Pseudolabrys taiwanensis: one gene and its partner. The protein of the gene in region 1 interacts with the protein of each later gene in a pairwise test. Links are inferred from orthologs where the notes say so. Each region holds a gene or a part of one and is shown on either strand. Other genes may lie near its edges.

The links. The genes of interacting proteins can lie anywhere in the genome.
Region 2: the proteins of ligA (region 1) and leuS interact in binary tests that used the Escherichia coli proteins (3 or more experiments, as listed by UniProt). The link is inferred for Pseudolabrys taiwanensis from one-to-one orthologs.

The regions. Positions count from the first base shown.
Region 1 is NZ_CP031417.1:5,338,696-5,346,054, reverse strand. What follows is about bases 2,167-5,089. They hold ligA (NAD-dependent DNA ligase LigA), read right to left. Parts: upstream 4,738-5,089; coding sequence 2,596-4,737; downstream 2,167-2,595. Other genes in these bases: DW352_RS25390 (GIY-YIG nuclease family protein), read left to right, coding at 4,848-5,089; DW352_RS25400 (multidrug effflux MFS transporter), read left to right, coding at 2,167-2,484. In the rest of the region: DW352_RS25405 (aminopeptidase P family protein), read left to right, coding at 1-1,139; more of DW352_RS25400, read left to right, coding at 1,261-2,166; more of DW352_RS25390, read left to right, coding at 5,090-5,123; DNA repair protein RecN, read right to left, coding at 5,307-6,974; DW352_RS25380 (outer membrane protein assembly factor BamD), read right to left, coding at 7,284-7,359. UniProt on the Escherichia coli protein: DNA ligase that catalyzes the formation of phosphodiester linkages between 5'-phosphoryl and 3'-hydroxyl groups in double-stranded DNA using NAD as a coenzyme and as the energy source for the reaction.
Region 2 is NZ_CP031417.1:4,017,238-4,024,853, reverse strand. Bases 2,325-5,504 are described here. They hold leuS (leucine--tRNA ligase), read right to left. Parts: upstream 5,183-5,504; coding sequence 2,525-5,182; downstream 2,325-2,524. Other genes in these bases: DW352_RS19080 (DUF2171 domain-containing protein), read left to right, coding at 5,368-5,504; DW352_RS19090 (LPS assembly lipoprotein LptE), read right to left, coding at 2,325-2,394. Also shown: holA (DNA polymerase III subunit delta), read right to left, coding at 1-590; DW352_RS19095 (hypothetical protein), read right to left, coding at 646-1,677; more of DW352_RS19090, read right to left, coding at 1,858-2,324; more of DW352_RS19080, read left to right, coding at 5,505-5,601; DW352_RS19075 (response regulator), read right to left, coding at 5,611-5,997; DW352_RS19070 (Crp/Fnr family transcriptional regulator), read left to right, coding at 6,160-6,918; DW352_RS19065 (MFS transporter), read right to left, coding at 6,945-7,616.

The DNA of each region.
Region 1 (7,359 bases):
TCGCTTTCGCCATCGTGCCGCGCGACGGCCGCCCGGCGCTTTACGTCGACGGCGCCAAGCTCGACAACGAAACGCGCCACGCCCTCGAAGACGTGGCCGACGTGCGCGAACCGGCTGCGCTTGCCGGCGATCTCGCCGCCTTCAAGGACAAGACGGTTCGGCTCGACGGGGCGAGCGCGGCCGACGCATTGTCGCGCGAAGTCCAAATGCGCGGCGGCAAGCCCGCCGCCGGCGCCGACCCCATCACGTTGATGAAGGCGGTGAAGAACCATGCCGAGATCGCCGGCATGCGCGCCGCCCATATCCGCGACGGCGCGGCGGTGACGCGCTTCCTGGCCTGGCTCGATCGCGAGGCGCCGCGGGGAACGCTCACCGAGATCGACGCGGTGGCGGCGCTGGAGAGCTTCCGCCGCGAGACCGGGCTCTTGAAGGACATATCCTTCCCGACCATTGCCGGCGCCGGTCCGAACGGCGCGATCGTGCACTACCGTGTCACGCGCGAAACCAATCGCAAGCTCGGCGTCAACGAGCTGTTCCTCATCGATTCCGGCGCGCAATACGAGGACGGCACGACCGACATCACCCGCACCGTCGTCATCGGCGAGCCGACCGCCGAGATGCGCGATCGTTTCACGCGCGTGCTCAAAGGCCATATCGGCATCGCCACGGCTGTGTTTCCCGAAAACACCAGCGGCGCGCAGCTCGATCCCTTCGCACGCCACGCGCTGTGGCAGGCGGGGCTCGATTTCGATCACGGCACCGGCCACGGCGTCGGCAGCTATCTATCCGTGCACGAAGGCCCCGCGCGTATCTCGAAGCTCGGACACGTGACGCTTCGGCGCGGCATGATCCTGTCCAACGAGCCCGGCTACTACAAGACAGCCGAGTACGGCATCCGCATCGAGAACCTAGTGCTGGTGATCGCCGCGCCCGAGCCGGCCGGTGCCGAGAAACCACTCAACGCGTTCGAGACGTTGACGCTCGCACCGATCGATCGGCGGCTGATCAACACCCGCATGCTGACGGGCAAGGAGCGCCACTGGCTCGACAGCTACCACGCGCGTGTGCATGAAGTGGTCGGTCCGCTGGTCGACAGCCATACGCAAGCCTGGCTCGCAGCCGCCACGCGGCCGCTGTAAGCCAAATGCTAGTCTTCCGCCCCTCCGACGTCATGGCCGGGCTTGTCCCGGCCATCCACGTCTTCTGACAAAAGAAAGACGTGGATGCCCGGCACAAGGCCGGGCATGACTGAGAATAGGAATGCGCAATACAAAACCATCAACGTCATCTTCGGGCGCCACCAATTGGCGGCTGCTGGCGCTGCTGATGCTGATGACCGGCGTCGGCCCGGCAACGCTCAACATCGTTGTGCCGGCGCTGCCGACATTGGTCAAAGCGCTCGCGACCGACACCGCCACCGTGCAGCTCACGCTGTCGCTCTACCTGTTCAGCTTCGCCACCGCGCAGCTCGTGCTCGGCCCGTTGTCTGATCGTTTCGGCCGCCGGCCGGTGATCCTCGCCGCGCTCGCGCTCAATATGCTGGTGTCGTTCGCCGCGATCGCCGCCAGTTCGATCCACATGCTCATCGTCGCGCGCATCCTGCAGGCGATCGGCGCCTCCGGCGGCGTGGTGATCAGCCGCGCCATAATTCGCGACCTCTACGATCGCGACCGCGCCGCGGGGATGATCGGGCTCGTGACGACGGCGATGGTGATTGCGCCCATGGTGGCGCCGCTGATCGGCGGCCTGCTCGACACCGCGTTCGGCTGGGAAGCGATCTTCGTCGCCATTGCGCTGCTCGCTTCGACCGCGGTGATCTGGGCCTACTTCACCTTGCCGGAAACGCGGCCGGCGGCCGCGCCGCAGTCGCCGGGCCTCCTGATCGACGAATGGCGCAGGCTGCTGCGCCATCCGCGCTTCTACGGTTACGTTCTCATCGGCGCCTTCGGCTCGGCGCCGTTCTTCGTCTTTCTCGGCGGCGCCCCCCACGTCGTGATCACGCTGATGGGGCGCTCGTCAGCCGAGTACGGCCTGTGGTTCGCGGTGATGTCGTTCGGCTATATGAGCGGCAATTTCACGGTTTCGCGGCTGTCGCAGCGCTTCGGCGTCGACGCGCTCATCGTCGCCGGCCTTGTGGTCGAACTCATCGGCTGCGTGGTGACGGTGGCGCTGATCGCCACCTTCAAGAACGCGACGCCGGCTTTGATCTTCCTGCCGCAGCTCGTCGTGAGCTACGGCAACGGCCTGCTGATGGCGAACTCGATCTCGGGCGCAATCAGCATCCGGCCGCAGGCGGCGGGCAGCGCCTCCGGCATGGCCGGCTTTGTGCAAATGTCCGTCGGCGCCGCCTCGACGCAGATCGTATCGTTCTTGCTCGTCGGCGCGGCAACCGGCTTGCCGATGGCCTGGATGGCGGTCGCAGCGATCTCGCTTGGCTGCGTGGCCTATGTCGCGCTGGTGCGGACGCCGATGCGACGCGAATAGATACTCGTCATTCCGGGGCGCGAGCGCTTGCGAGCGAACCCGGAATCCAGACAGAGGCTCGGTGCTCGTTTCTGGATTCCGGGTTCGGCCCTTCGGGCCGCCCCGGAATGACTAGGAGATCAACTTCAACCACTCGTCTTCGGTGAGCACCTGCACGCCGTGCTTCTTGGCTTCCGCGAGCTTGGAGCCCGCGCCGGGGCCGGCGACGACATAATCGGTCTTCTTCGAGACCGAGCCCGCCGCCTTGGCGCCCAGACGCTCGGCCATAGCCTTGGCCTCCTCGCGCGTCATCTTCTCGAGCGAGCCGGTGAACACCACCGTCTTGCCGGCGACGGCCGTGTCCTTCTTCGGCCGCTCGGCGTCGAGGATCGTCACCTGCTTGGTCAGCCGTTCGACGATGCCTCGGTTGTGGCTCTCGCCGAAATAGGCCTTCACCGCCTGGATCACCGTGTCGCCGATCTGGTCGAGCGCATCCATCTCGGCAATCGCTTCTTCGTCGTCCTTGGCGATCTTCAGGCAGGCGTCGTGGAAGGCATCCCATGAGCCATAGCCGCGCGCGAGGGCGAGCGCCGTCGTCTCGCCGACGTGACGGATGCCGAGCGCGTAGATGAAGCGATCAAGCCCGATCTCGCGGCGCGCATTGATCGAGTCGAACAGATTCTTGACCGAGGTCTCGCCGTAGCCTTCGATCTCTTCCAGCTTCAGCTTGGTGTTGCGCGCCTGCAGCGTGAAGATGTCAGCCGGCTCCTTCACCCAGCCCTGGTCGAAGAAGTATTCGATCTGCTTCTCGCCCAGGCCGTCGATGTCGAAGGCGCGGCGCGACACGAACAGCATCAGATGCTGTATCTTCTGGAACGGACAGGCGAACTCGCCGGTGCAACGGGCGCGCGCGCCCTCCTCGCCGGTCGCCGTTTCCTCGCGCACCACGTCGGTATGCAGCGGACACGGGCACTTCTTGCGAAAGTGATACTCCTTGGCATCCTTCGGTCGCTTGTCGAGGACGACATCGACCACCTGCGGGATCACGTCGCCGGCACGCTGCACGACCACGGTATCGCCGATGCGGATGTCGCGGCCCTCGCGCAGCACCTCGCCCTTGCCGCCGATGCCTTTGATGTAGTCTTCGTTGTGCAGCGTCACGTTCTGTACGATGACGCCGCCGACGCCGACCGGCTCGAGCTTGCCGACCGGCGTCAGCGCGCCGGTGCGGCCGACCTGGATCTCGATATCCTTGAGCACGGTGAGCGCGCGCTCGGCCGGAAACTTGTGTGCGATCGCCCAGCGCGGCGTGCGCGAGATGAAGCCGAGCCGCCCCTGCCAATCGATGCGGTCGACTTTGTAGACGACGCCGTCGATGTCGTAGTCGAGGTGCGAACGCTGCTCCTCGATCTTGCGGTGGAAGGCGACAAGTTCCTCGACTGAATGGCAGAGCTTGGTCAGCGGATTGGTAGTGAAGCCGCAACTCTCGAACCATTTGATCATGCCGTGCTGCGTATCGGCGGGCATGTCGCTCATCTCGCCCCAAGCGTAAGCGAAGAAACCGAGCGGACGCGACGCGGTGACGTTCGGGTCCTTCTGCCGCAACGAGCCGGCGGCGGAGTTCCGCGGATTGGCGAATATCTGTTCGCCGGCCGCCTTCTGCCGCTCGTTGAGCTTCAGGAAGTCGGCCTTGGTCATGTAGACCTCGCCGCGCACTTCCGTGATCTTCGGTATGTCCCTGCCCTTGAGCTTATGCGGCACATCCTTGAGCGTGCGGATATTGGCCGTGACGTCCTCGCCTTCGGTGCCGTCGCCGCGCGTCGCCGCCGTGACGAGTTCGCCGTCCTCATAGCGCAGCGACATCGACAGTCCGTCGATCTTCGGCTCGGCGGAGAAGTCGATTTTTGTGTCGTCGCCGAGCTTGAGGAACCGCCGGATGCGGCCGGCGAAATCGAGCACGTCCTGCTCGGCAAACGCATTGTCGAGCGACAGCATCGGCACCGCGTGACGCACCTTGGCGAAGCCACGCGCCGGCGCTGCGCCCACCTTCAGCGATAGCGATTCAAGCGTGCGCAGATCGGGGAAGCGCGCCTCGATGGCGTTGTAGCGCTGGCGCAAGGCGTCGTATTCGGCGTCGGAAACGACCGGCCTGTCTTCCTGATAATAGCGCTTGTCGTGCCCCGCGATCTCGGTTTGCAGTCGCGCATGCTCGGCCTGCGCCTGCTTCTTGGTGAGCAGCTCGACGGGTGTTTTGTCGGTTTTGATTTTGGCCATAGTATTCTTCGTCATTCCAGGGCGCGGCATATTACCCTTAGTCATTCCGGGGCGCGAGCGTAGCGAGCGAACCCGGAATCCAGAGGCGAGCACGGACTCTCATTTTTTACGTGTATCTCCTCGCAAGCCGCAGAGAAGGGACGCTTTATTTAGGCGTTACCCGCGACATCGTCCGCAGAACATATCAGCATAGAGAAAAATTGCTTCCCGGCTTTACCTCAACCTACGACGTCCGTCGGCTGGTGTGGTTTGAGATCTACGACGATCCCACAAACGCCATCGAGCGCGAGAAGCAACTCAAGAAATGGCGTCGAGCTTGGAAAATCGAACTCATCGAGAAAGAGAATCCAGACTGGAAAGACCTCTATCCGGAAATCATACGATAGTGCCCGCTGCTGGATTCCGGGTTCCGGCCTCCGGCCGTCCCCGGAATGACAGCCTCATCCTGTCATTCCGGACGCCGCGCAAGCGGCGATCCGGAATCCAGCAACGCGCGCCCATCCTCGTTTCTGGATTCCGGGTTCGTCCGCCTCGCCCTTCGGGCTTCGGCGGCCGCCCCGGAATGACGGTTACCCCGCCTTCAACAACCGCTCGGCGGCGGCGCGGGCTTCGTTGGTGATCTCGGCGCCGGCGAGCATGCGCGCAATCTCCTCGCGGCGCTTGTCCTCGGCCACCTCGACCACGCGCGTCGCCACGCGCTTGCCCTTCTCCAGCGCGTCCTTGCTGATCACGTAATGGCGGTCGGCGCGCGCCGCCACCTGCGGCGCATGCGTGACCGCCAGCACCTGCACGCCGCGCGCCAGCCGCGCCATGCGCGCGCCGATGGCATCGGCCACCGCGCCGCCGACGCCGGTATCGATCTCGTCGAACACCAGAGTCGGTGCCGAGCCGCGGTCGGCCAGCACCACCTTCAAGGCCAAGAGGAAGCGCGCGAGCTCGCCACCCGAGGCGACCTTCATCAACGGACCGGGCCGCGTGCCGGGGTTGGTCTGCACCCAGAACTCGACGCGATCGATGCCGTTCGGCCCGGCGCTCGCTGGATCGGTATCGACCTTGGTGGTGAACACGGCGCGGTCGAGCTTGAGCGGCTTGAGTTCCGCCGATACGGCCTTATCGAGCGATGTCGCGGCCTTCGCGCGCGCTTTCGACAAGGCTTCCGCGGCCTTGCGATACTCGGCCTCGGTCCTGATCGCGGTCTCTTCGAGTTCCTTCAGGCGATCTTCGCCGGCATCGATGAGCGCGATGTCGTCCTGATACTGCTTGGCCAGAGCGGCGAGATTATCGACCGCGACATTGTATTTGCGACCGCCCGCGCGCAGCGCGAACAGGCGTTCCTCGATGCGCTCCAACTCGGCCGGGTCGTAATCGGCCGCGCGCAACGCGGCTTCGAGCTGCGTGCGCGTGTCCTCGAGCGCGTTGAGCGCGACATCGAGCGCCTTCACCGATGGCTCGACCAGCGACGGGGCCTGCTGCGCGCGGCGCTCGAGACGGCGGATTGCGCCCCACAAAGCCGGCAGCGCCGAGTTGGAGCCGGCGAGCAGATCGTGCGCCTCGCGCAGATCCTCCGCCACCTTCTCCGACTGCATCATCGTCGTGCGGCGTTCGGCGAGCGCGGTCTCCTCGCCCGCTTGCGGGGCGAGCTTGGTCAGCTCGTCAACCGCATGGCGCAGCCAGTCGCCTTCCTGCTTGGCGCGCTCGACCTTGGCGCGGTGCTCGTCGGCTTCGTCCTGCGCGGCGCGACGCGCCTCCCACAGCGCCTCGACCTTGGCCGCGTCGCGCTCGAGCGCACCAAAGGCATCAAGCAGACGGCGGTGCGTTCCGGCATCGACCAAAGCGCGATCGTCGTGCTGGCCATGGATCTCGACCAGGGTTTGGCCGAGTTGCTTGAGCACCTGCACGCTGGCCGGCTGGTCGTTGACAAAGGCGCGCGTGCGCCCGTCGGCAAACTGCACGCGGCGCAAAATCAGTCCGTCTTCGTCGGCGATGTCGTTCGCCTTGAGGAGTGCGCGCGCCGGATGATCGCGGGCGAGTTCGAACACGGCGATCACCTGCCCCTGTTCCTGGCCCTGGCGGACCAGCGCTTGGTCGCCGCGGCCGCCGAGCGCCAGCGCGAAAGAATCGAGCAGGATCGACTTGCCGGCGCCGGTCTCGCCGGTGAGCACGGCAAGGCCACCGGCAAAATCGATGTCGAGCTTGTCGATCAGGACGATGTCGCGGATCGAGAGTCGGGAAAGCATGGCTGCGCGGACGTTCCAATACTGCGTCAGGCCCCGCCTTCACGGCGGGCATCGGCTTGTTGCCGATTCGTGCTCATCATTCATGACGTGAAGGGCGGGCACAAGGCCGAGCGCGGAGCTGTGAACCATCTCCGGTCGTTCCGGACGGCGCATCAGCGGTTTACGCGCGTCGTCGACGCGCTATGGCGCCAATCCCGCATGCAGAGGCAAGCTGAACGGATGTGGCTGGATCCCGGTTCGGGCCGGAGCCCGCCATCGGGCCGCACTTCGCGCGGAGCCGTTAGGCGCGCGCCCCGGAATGACAGGGAACTAGCCCAGCCCGACCCGCTTGAAGGCGCGGCTGATCCAGGAACCCTTGTTCTCGGAAACCTCGCCGCCGCCGTTC
Region 2 (7,616 bases), 1.3 Mb from region 1 along the record:
CGACTTTGACCCTGCGCATAGAGCGCCAGCTTGCGGATCTCGTTGCGCGACGCGAGGCGATCGCCGCCCAACAGCGACAACAGCGTGGCGCGTGCATCCGGCGCGATCGAAAGACCGGCCGCGCGCATCTCGTCGTCGATCAGCCGCGCCAGATCGCGCTCGTTGTCGACGTAACAGGGCAGCGCCGCCGCAACCTTCGCTTTCTCGCACATCGCGCGCAGCGGCGACGACTTACGCAGGTCGCCGGCCTCGATGATGACGCGGCATTCCGGCGACGGTGCGTTGACCACCATCTCGACCGCCGCGGCGATGTTGCGCGAGCCGGCCTTCACCAGCACGGCGCGGCGGCCGCCGAACAGCGGCACCGTGTGCGCCTCTTCGACCAGCCGCGACGGATTGCCGGACAGGTCCTCGCCCTCGATGCGCACGAAGGCAAACGGATCGTTGGGGTCGTCGACCGACACCTTGACCAGCGCGTCAACGCGCTCGCGCACCAGGCCGGCGTCGGGCCCGTAGACCAGCACGATCGGCAGCGCCGGATCTGGCTTGGCAATGAAACGGTCGATATCGGCGGCTTTGACGGCGGTCATCGGCCGCAAGCTAATCGCCGCGGCAGGCGAGCGCAACGCGGCCGCGCCTGACGTCTCATGCCGGCGCGAGCAGCACCTGCTCGCTGGAGTGGTTGGTTTCGGCGCGGGCGATCCGGTAGCCGGCCTGCGCCGCCAAGGGCGCAAATCCTTCGAGGCCGCGCGGGAACAGCTTGAAGCGGCTGAGCTTCAACATGCGCCGGCGCGCGGCATGGCTGGCCGTCACCGAACCGGCGACAGCCATTACGCCGCCGGCATGCAGGGCGCGCAGGTTCGCGATGATGGCCTCGTCCGTTCCGTACTCGAACAGGCCACCCTCGCTCGACGCCGCGGCGACGGCATTGGCTGCCGTGACCTCGCGCAACAGCGCTTCGAGCGTGGCGGTATCGGTCCAATCGTAGAGACGGTGGTCGAAGGTGATATCCAGTTCGGCCAAAGGCGCGCCGGGTTGCCTCAGCGCCGCGAGCGCGTTGCGGCCGAAGAAAGGGCCGGCATCTTGCTGATCGAGCACGTGAATGACGATCGGCCGGCGCAACAGGGCGTCGTTGCGCCGGCGTAGCATCATCAGGGCATTCAAACTGTCGATCGTAGTGCCACCGGCGATGTTGACGAGGCGCAGCGGCGCGGACGGCGCGCGCTCGAGTGCGGGGACCAGCGCATCGGCCAGAAGTCCGGCGACCTGCTGGGTCCGCAACCGCAACAGCGTAAGGTTGGGGGAGGCTGCGATGCGCCTGTCCGCGGGACTGTCGTAGGACGGCGGCAAATTGTCCGGCCCGAGCTTCATCACATAAGTGCTGATAGCGTCGAGGAACGACGTGTTCTCACCGAACAGCGCCCGCAACAACCGCGAGCGCTTCGCCGCGCGGCGCAGCATCCAACGCAGGATGAATTTCGGAACGTGGCGCCGGCGACGTTCCTCCTCGATCACCGTGCCGAACAAGCGTTCAAGGCTTGCCGCATCGTCCGGCACCGTGAAGCGCGGATCGGTGAGGTCGAGTACCGGCAGCACGAGGCCGTCACGCGTGGCGGCGGTGAGGAGGGGGCGCGGCGGAAGACCGTTGTTGTTTGCCATGTGGGTCGACAGTGGCACCACTCCGCTTTCCGTCACCCTGAGGAGCGAGCGTGCGTGAGCACGCGAGGCTCGAAGGGGCTCTGACTCCCGGAAACGAGAGCAACCGAGATGCTCAGACCCTTCGAGGCTTGGCGCGTTCCGCGCCAAGCACCTCAGGGTGACGGGAGAGGTTGTGTGCGCCGTGCGTATTGCACGGTCTTATGTCCCCGCCGTGAAATACGAGGCGAGGCGATTGCGGATATTCTCCGAGATCACCTTGGCGGCGCGGTTTTCGGCGTCGCGCATGCCGCGGTCGCCGGCGAAGCGCTGCATCTGACCCGGGATGTTGTAGGACACGCGCGCAAAGGTCTGGCTCGTGACCACCGTCTTGCCCGTCGCGATTTCAGTCAGCGTGTAATAAGCGTCGAGACCGTAGTTCTGAATGTCCGGACGGCCGCTGGTGATGTCGACGATGACCTGCTGCAGGCTCGACGACAAATTCACGTTCAGGCGATACAGCGGCGCCGACCCACCGCTACCACCGGTGAGATCGAAGATCAGATTGTTGCGCACCTCGTTCGAGATGCGCGCCAGGCGCGAGCCGGACGGCGCCTTGATGTCCGGCACTTCGACCGAATCCATCTGGGTCTTGATGCCCGGCGCGACGGCGCTGCCGACGGCGGTCTGCTCCGCATACATCGGCTGGAAGCAGCCGGCGGTCAGGCCCGCGAGGCCAATGACGACAATCAATCTCATTGTCATTCCGGCCGAGCGGCAACGCCGCGAGAGCCGGAATCCAGAACGAGGGTCAGACGGCTGCGTCTGGATTCCGGGTTCGTCCGCCTTCGCTTCGCTGCGGCAGACGCCCCGGAATGACAGCAGATGGTTAAGCGACCACATTCACGATCCTCTGCGGGACAACGATGACCTTTTTCGGGCTTTTGCCGTCCAGGGCCTTTTGTACCGCATCGAGCGCCAGAACGGCAGCCTCAATCTCGTCCTTCCCGGCCTCCCGCGGCACGGTCACATCGGCGCGCTTCTTGCCGTTGATCTGCACGGGCAGGGTGATGGTGTTCTCGACCAGGAGGTCGCCCTCGACCTGCGGCCAGGCCTCGGTCGCGACCAGGGTCTTGTGGCCGAGCGTGGCCCAGCACTCCTCGGCGAGGTGGGGCATCATCGGGTGGAAGAGCCGCACCAGGATGTCGCCGGCCTCGCGCAGCGCCCAGGCAAGGTCATCGGCAGGGGCGGTCTCGACCGAGCCGATCCCCTCCGACAGCGCGTTGGCGAATTCGTAGATGTGGGCGACGCAGCGGTTGAAGCGCAGGCGGGCGATGTCGTCGGTGACATTGTTGAGCGCGCGGTGCGCCGCCTTGCGCAACGCCAGCGCCTGCTCCGAGAACTGCGCGGGCCGCGCGGCGACCACCGGCACATTGGCGATCTCGCCGACGAGGCGCCAGAGCCGCTGCACGAAGCGCCAGGCGCCTTGCGCGCCTTCCTCGGTCCAGATCACGTCGCGCTCGGGCGGGGAATCCGACAGCATGAACCAGCGCGCGGTGTCGGCACCGTAAGCGCCGATGATGTCGTCGGGGTCGACCGTGTTCTTTTTCGACTTCGACATCTTTTCGATCGAGCCGATCTCGATCGGTTCGCCGGTCGCCGTCAGCTTGGCCGTGCGCGCGTCACCCATGCCCTCGATGGTGACATTGGCCGGCTCGACCCAGTTGCCGGCCTTGTCGCGATAGGTCTCGTGCACGACCATGCCTTGCGTGAACAAGCCGGCAAAGGGCTCGTCGATATTCACGTGGCCGGTCTTGTGCATCGCGCGGGTGAAGAAGCGCGAATAGAGAAGATGCAAAATCGCGTGCTCGATGCCGCCGATATATTGATCGACCGGCAGCCAGCGATTGGCGACAGCCGGCGTCGTCGGCTCGGCTTCGTTCCACGGATCGGTGAAGCGCGTGAAGTACCAGGACGAGTCGACAAAGGTGTCCATGGTATCGGTCTCGCGCCGCGCCTCGCCCCCGCAGGACGGACACTTCACGTGCTTCCAGGTCGGATGCCGGTCGAGCGGATTGCCCGGCTTGTCGAACGTCACATCGTCCGGGAGCTTCACCGGCAGGTCGGCGACCGGCACCGGCACGACGCCGCACTGCTCGCAGTGAATGATCGGGATCGGGCAGCCCCAGTATCGCTGACGCGAAATGCCCCAGTCGCGCAGGCGATAGTTCACCTGGCGCTGCGCCACCGGTCGATTGCCGCGCGTCGTCGCGGCTAGCGTATTGGCCACCGTGTCGAAAGCCTTCTGCGGCGTCATGCCGTTGAGGTCGACGACATCGTTCTTCGAATTGAACATCGTGCCGTCGCCGTCATACGCGACATCGGTGACGGCGAAAGTCTTCGGGTCCTGGCCTGGCGGCAGCACCACCGGCGTATTACCGAGACCGTACTTGTTGACGAAATCGAGGTCGCGCTGGTCGTGCGCCGGGCAGCCGAAGATGGCGCCTGTGCCGTAGTCCATCAGGATGAAGTTGGCGACATAGACCGGCAGTTTCCAATTCGGATCGAACGGATGCACGGCGCGAATGCCGGTGTCGAAGCCCATCTTCTCGGCAGTATCGATCGCTTCCTGCGCGGTGCCGATCTGCTTGGCCTCGGCGATGAATTCGGCAAGCTTTGGATTCTTCGCTGCCGCTGCCTGCGCCAGCGGATGATCCGGCGCAATGGCCATGAACTTGGCGCCGAACAAGGTGTCCGGCCGCGTGGTGAAGATCTCGAGTTCGGTCTCGCCTGACGGCGTCGTCGCCGTATCGAGCATGAAGCGGACGAGCAGGCCTTCCGACCGACCGATCCAGTTCTTCTGCATCAGCCGAACCTTGTCCGGCCAGCGGTCGAGCGTGTCGAGCGCCTCGAGCAGGTCCTGCGCGTAGTCGCTGATCTTGAAGACCCACTGATAGAGATCGCGCTGCTCGACCAGGGCGCCCGAGCGCCAACCGCGGCCATCGATCACCTGCTCGTTGGCGAGCACGGTGTGGTCGACCGGGTCCCAGTTCACCTTGCGATATTCGCGCGCGACCAGCCCCGCCTTGAGGAAGTCGAGGAACATGCGCTGCTGGTGCTTGTAATAAGTCGGATCGCAGGTCGCGACCTCGCGCGCCCAGTCAAGCGACAGCCCCATCGACTGGAGCTGTTTCTTCATCGCCGCGATGTTGGCGTAGGTCCATTCCTTCGGATGCACCTTGCGGTCGATGGCGGCGTTCTCCGCCGGCATGCCGAAGGCGTCCCAGCCCATCGGGTGCAGCACGGCGTTGCCCATGGCGCGCTTGAAGCGCGCGACCACGTCGCCCATCGTGTAGTTGCGGACGTGGCCCATGTGGATGCGCCCCGACGGGTAGGGGAACATCTCCAGGACATAATATTTCGGGCGCGGATCGTCGTTCTTGGTGGCGAAGATGCCCTGGGCGTCCCAGGCCTTCTGCCAACGGGTCTCCGCCTCGCGGGCGTTATAGCGGTCGGCGCGCTCGTTTTTGCTCGAATCGGCAGTCATTTCCGGCTCTTTTTGCGGCGCCGGGGTGGTCGCATGGAAGCAGCGCTGGGTCAACGGGGACATGCCCTCCCCCCGGGGGCGCCGGCCGGGAGGCCGCCGCGGGCCTCGGCAGGCGCTGCGCCATCAGACGAGGAACGGTCCCGCCCCACCTGGGTTGACTCCGCAGCAACCCAGGGAGCCATTCAATGGTCAATACGCAACAGATCAAGGAACATATGGAAGTCTGCGGATCCGACGGCGCGCATGTCGGTACGGTCGACCACCTCGACGGCGCTCGCATCAAGCTGACGAAGGACGATCCAAAGTCGGGCGGCAAGCATCATCTGATCCCGGTCGACTGGGTCGATGAGATCGACGAGAAAGTGCATCTGAAGAAATCGGCCAAGGATGCGATGGCCCAATGGCAGGCGGCGGCCTGACCGGCGCGATCACTTGCTTAGAAGAGCACGTGCGACGGCTTGTATCAGCAACGCCGTTTCGTACGGCTTGCTCACCACCGGCGCGTGCGGAAATCGTGCCGTGTGCACGTCGTCGCCGCGCACGCCGGTGAGAAAGACGATCGGCGTGCCGCGTTTGGCCAGCGCGTCGGCGACGACCAAGCTGGTCGGCGGCGTGCCGCTCAGCTTGAGATCGAGCACGGCGATGTCGAATGGGGTGCGCTCCAGGGCCGCAAGCGCATCGGTGACGTTGCCCGCGCAGACCACGTCGCCGGCACCCGCCGCTTCGAGGATTTGTTGAATATCGAGCGCAATCAGAAACTCGTCGTCAAGCACAAGACAGCGCTTGCCGTTCAGCACCACGTCAGATTGTGACATCGGGATTCTCGTGCGACCCCGTCCAAGCGGGGCGGGGTCCTTCTCCTACGAATTTCGGAGGGCGGCATTTAAAAATGACATACCGGGCGTGAAATGGCGCAACACCGGCACATTGCCGTATGATATGCGGCTGCCACTCAACAGCAGAGGCATCGACATACGATGGCATTGGGGCCGGGGCGGACAAACGGGCAGGCGACGCCGTGTGAATTTTGCCCGCTGCGTCGCAGACCGAACCTGCGGCCGTTCACGCCGGACGAACTGGCGTTCGTCAAAACGTTCAAGAGCGACGAGTTGCGCATCGAGCCGGGCGAGAGCTTCCTGCGCGAAGGCACACAGAGCGAGTATCTGTACACCGTGCTGTCGGGCTGGGCGTTCCGCTACAAGATGCTCGATGACGGCCGGCGGCAGATCCTCAATTACGCGTTGCCGGCCGACATGGTCGGCCTGCAGGGCACGGTCATGCGTGAGATGGAGCACTCAGTCGAGGCGCTGACGCCGCTGACTTTGTGTGTCTTCCCGCGCAGCAAATTGTGGGACCTTTATTCCCGCTTCCCCTCGCTCGCCTTCGACATCACCTGGCTCGCCGCGCGCGAGGAGCAGCTCATCGACTCGCATCTCGTCAGCCTCGGCCGCCGCACGGCGCTCGAGCGCACGGCCTATCTGCTGCTGCATCTTTATGTGCGTGCCGAGGAAGCCGGCCTCGCCAAGAACAACGCGATCCAGTTTCCCTTCACGCAGCAGCATCTCGCCGACACGCTCGGCATGTCGTTGGTGCACACCAACAAGACGCTCAAGCGTCTGCTCGCCTCGCAGTCGGTGCGCTGGCACAATCGCATGTTTGAAATCATCAACCGCAAGCTCCTGGTCGAGATCGCCGGCGAGGACATGGCCGAAAACAGGCCGCGGCCGTTCATCTGACGGCCCGGCGACCGCGAGCCGATCGCCTACGATTCCGCCAACGCCGCGACGCCCGTGCGCGCATCGAGCCGGTGCGACACGATCGCCAGCACCAGCGCCGCAGCGGCGAGCGCCGTGCCGATCCAGGGCAGCTGGGCATAAGGCAGACCCGCCGTCAGCACCACCTCGCCGATCCACGCGCCGGTCGCATTCCCCAGATTGAAGGCGCCTTGATTGAGAGTCGAAGCGAGATTGGGCGCGCGCGCGGCCTCGATCACCACGCGCATCTGCAACGGCGGCACCAGCGCAAACGCAAGGATGCCCCACACGAAAATGGTCGCCGCTGCCGCCCAGGCCCAGGCGCTGGTAAAGGCGAACAGCGCGACCGTCGGTGCGAGCAGCACGAAGACGCCGATCACCGTCGGCATCAACCGCCAGTCGCCGAGCCGGCCGCCGATGAAATTGCCGAGCGTGAGGCCGGCGCCGAACAACAGCAGCATCAACGTCACGGCGTGCGGCGACAGCCCCGTCACGTTGAGCAGAATCGGCGCGATATAGGTGAACACGCTGAACAGGCTGGCCGAGGCGAGCACGCTGATCGCCATCGCGAGGATGACCTGCGTGCTCCCGAGCGAGCGCGCCTCCTGCGCGAGCTGCATCCGCGGCACCGGAATGGCGCGCGGCAGCCATGCCGCCAGCGCGAGCGCGGCGGCGGCGCC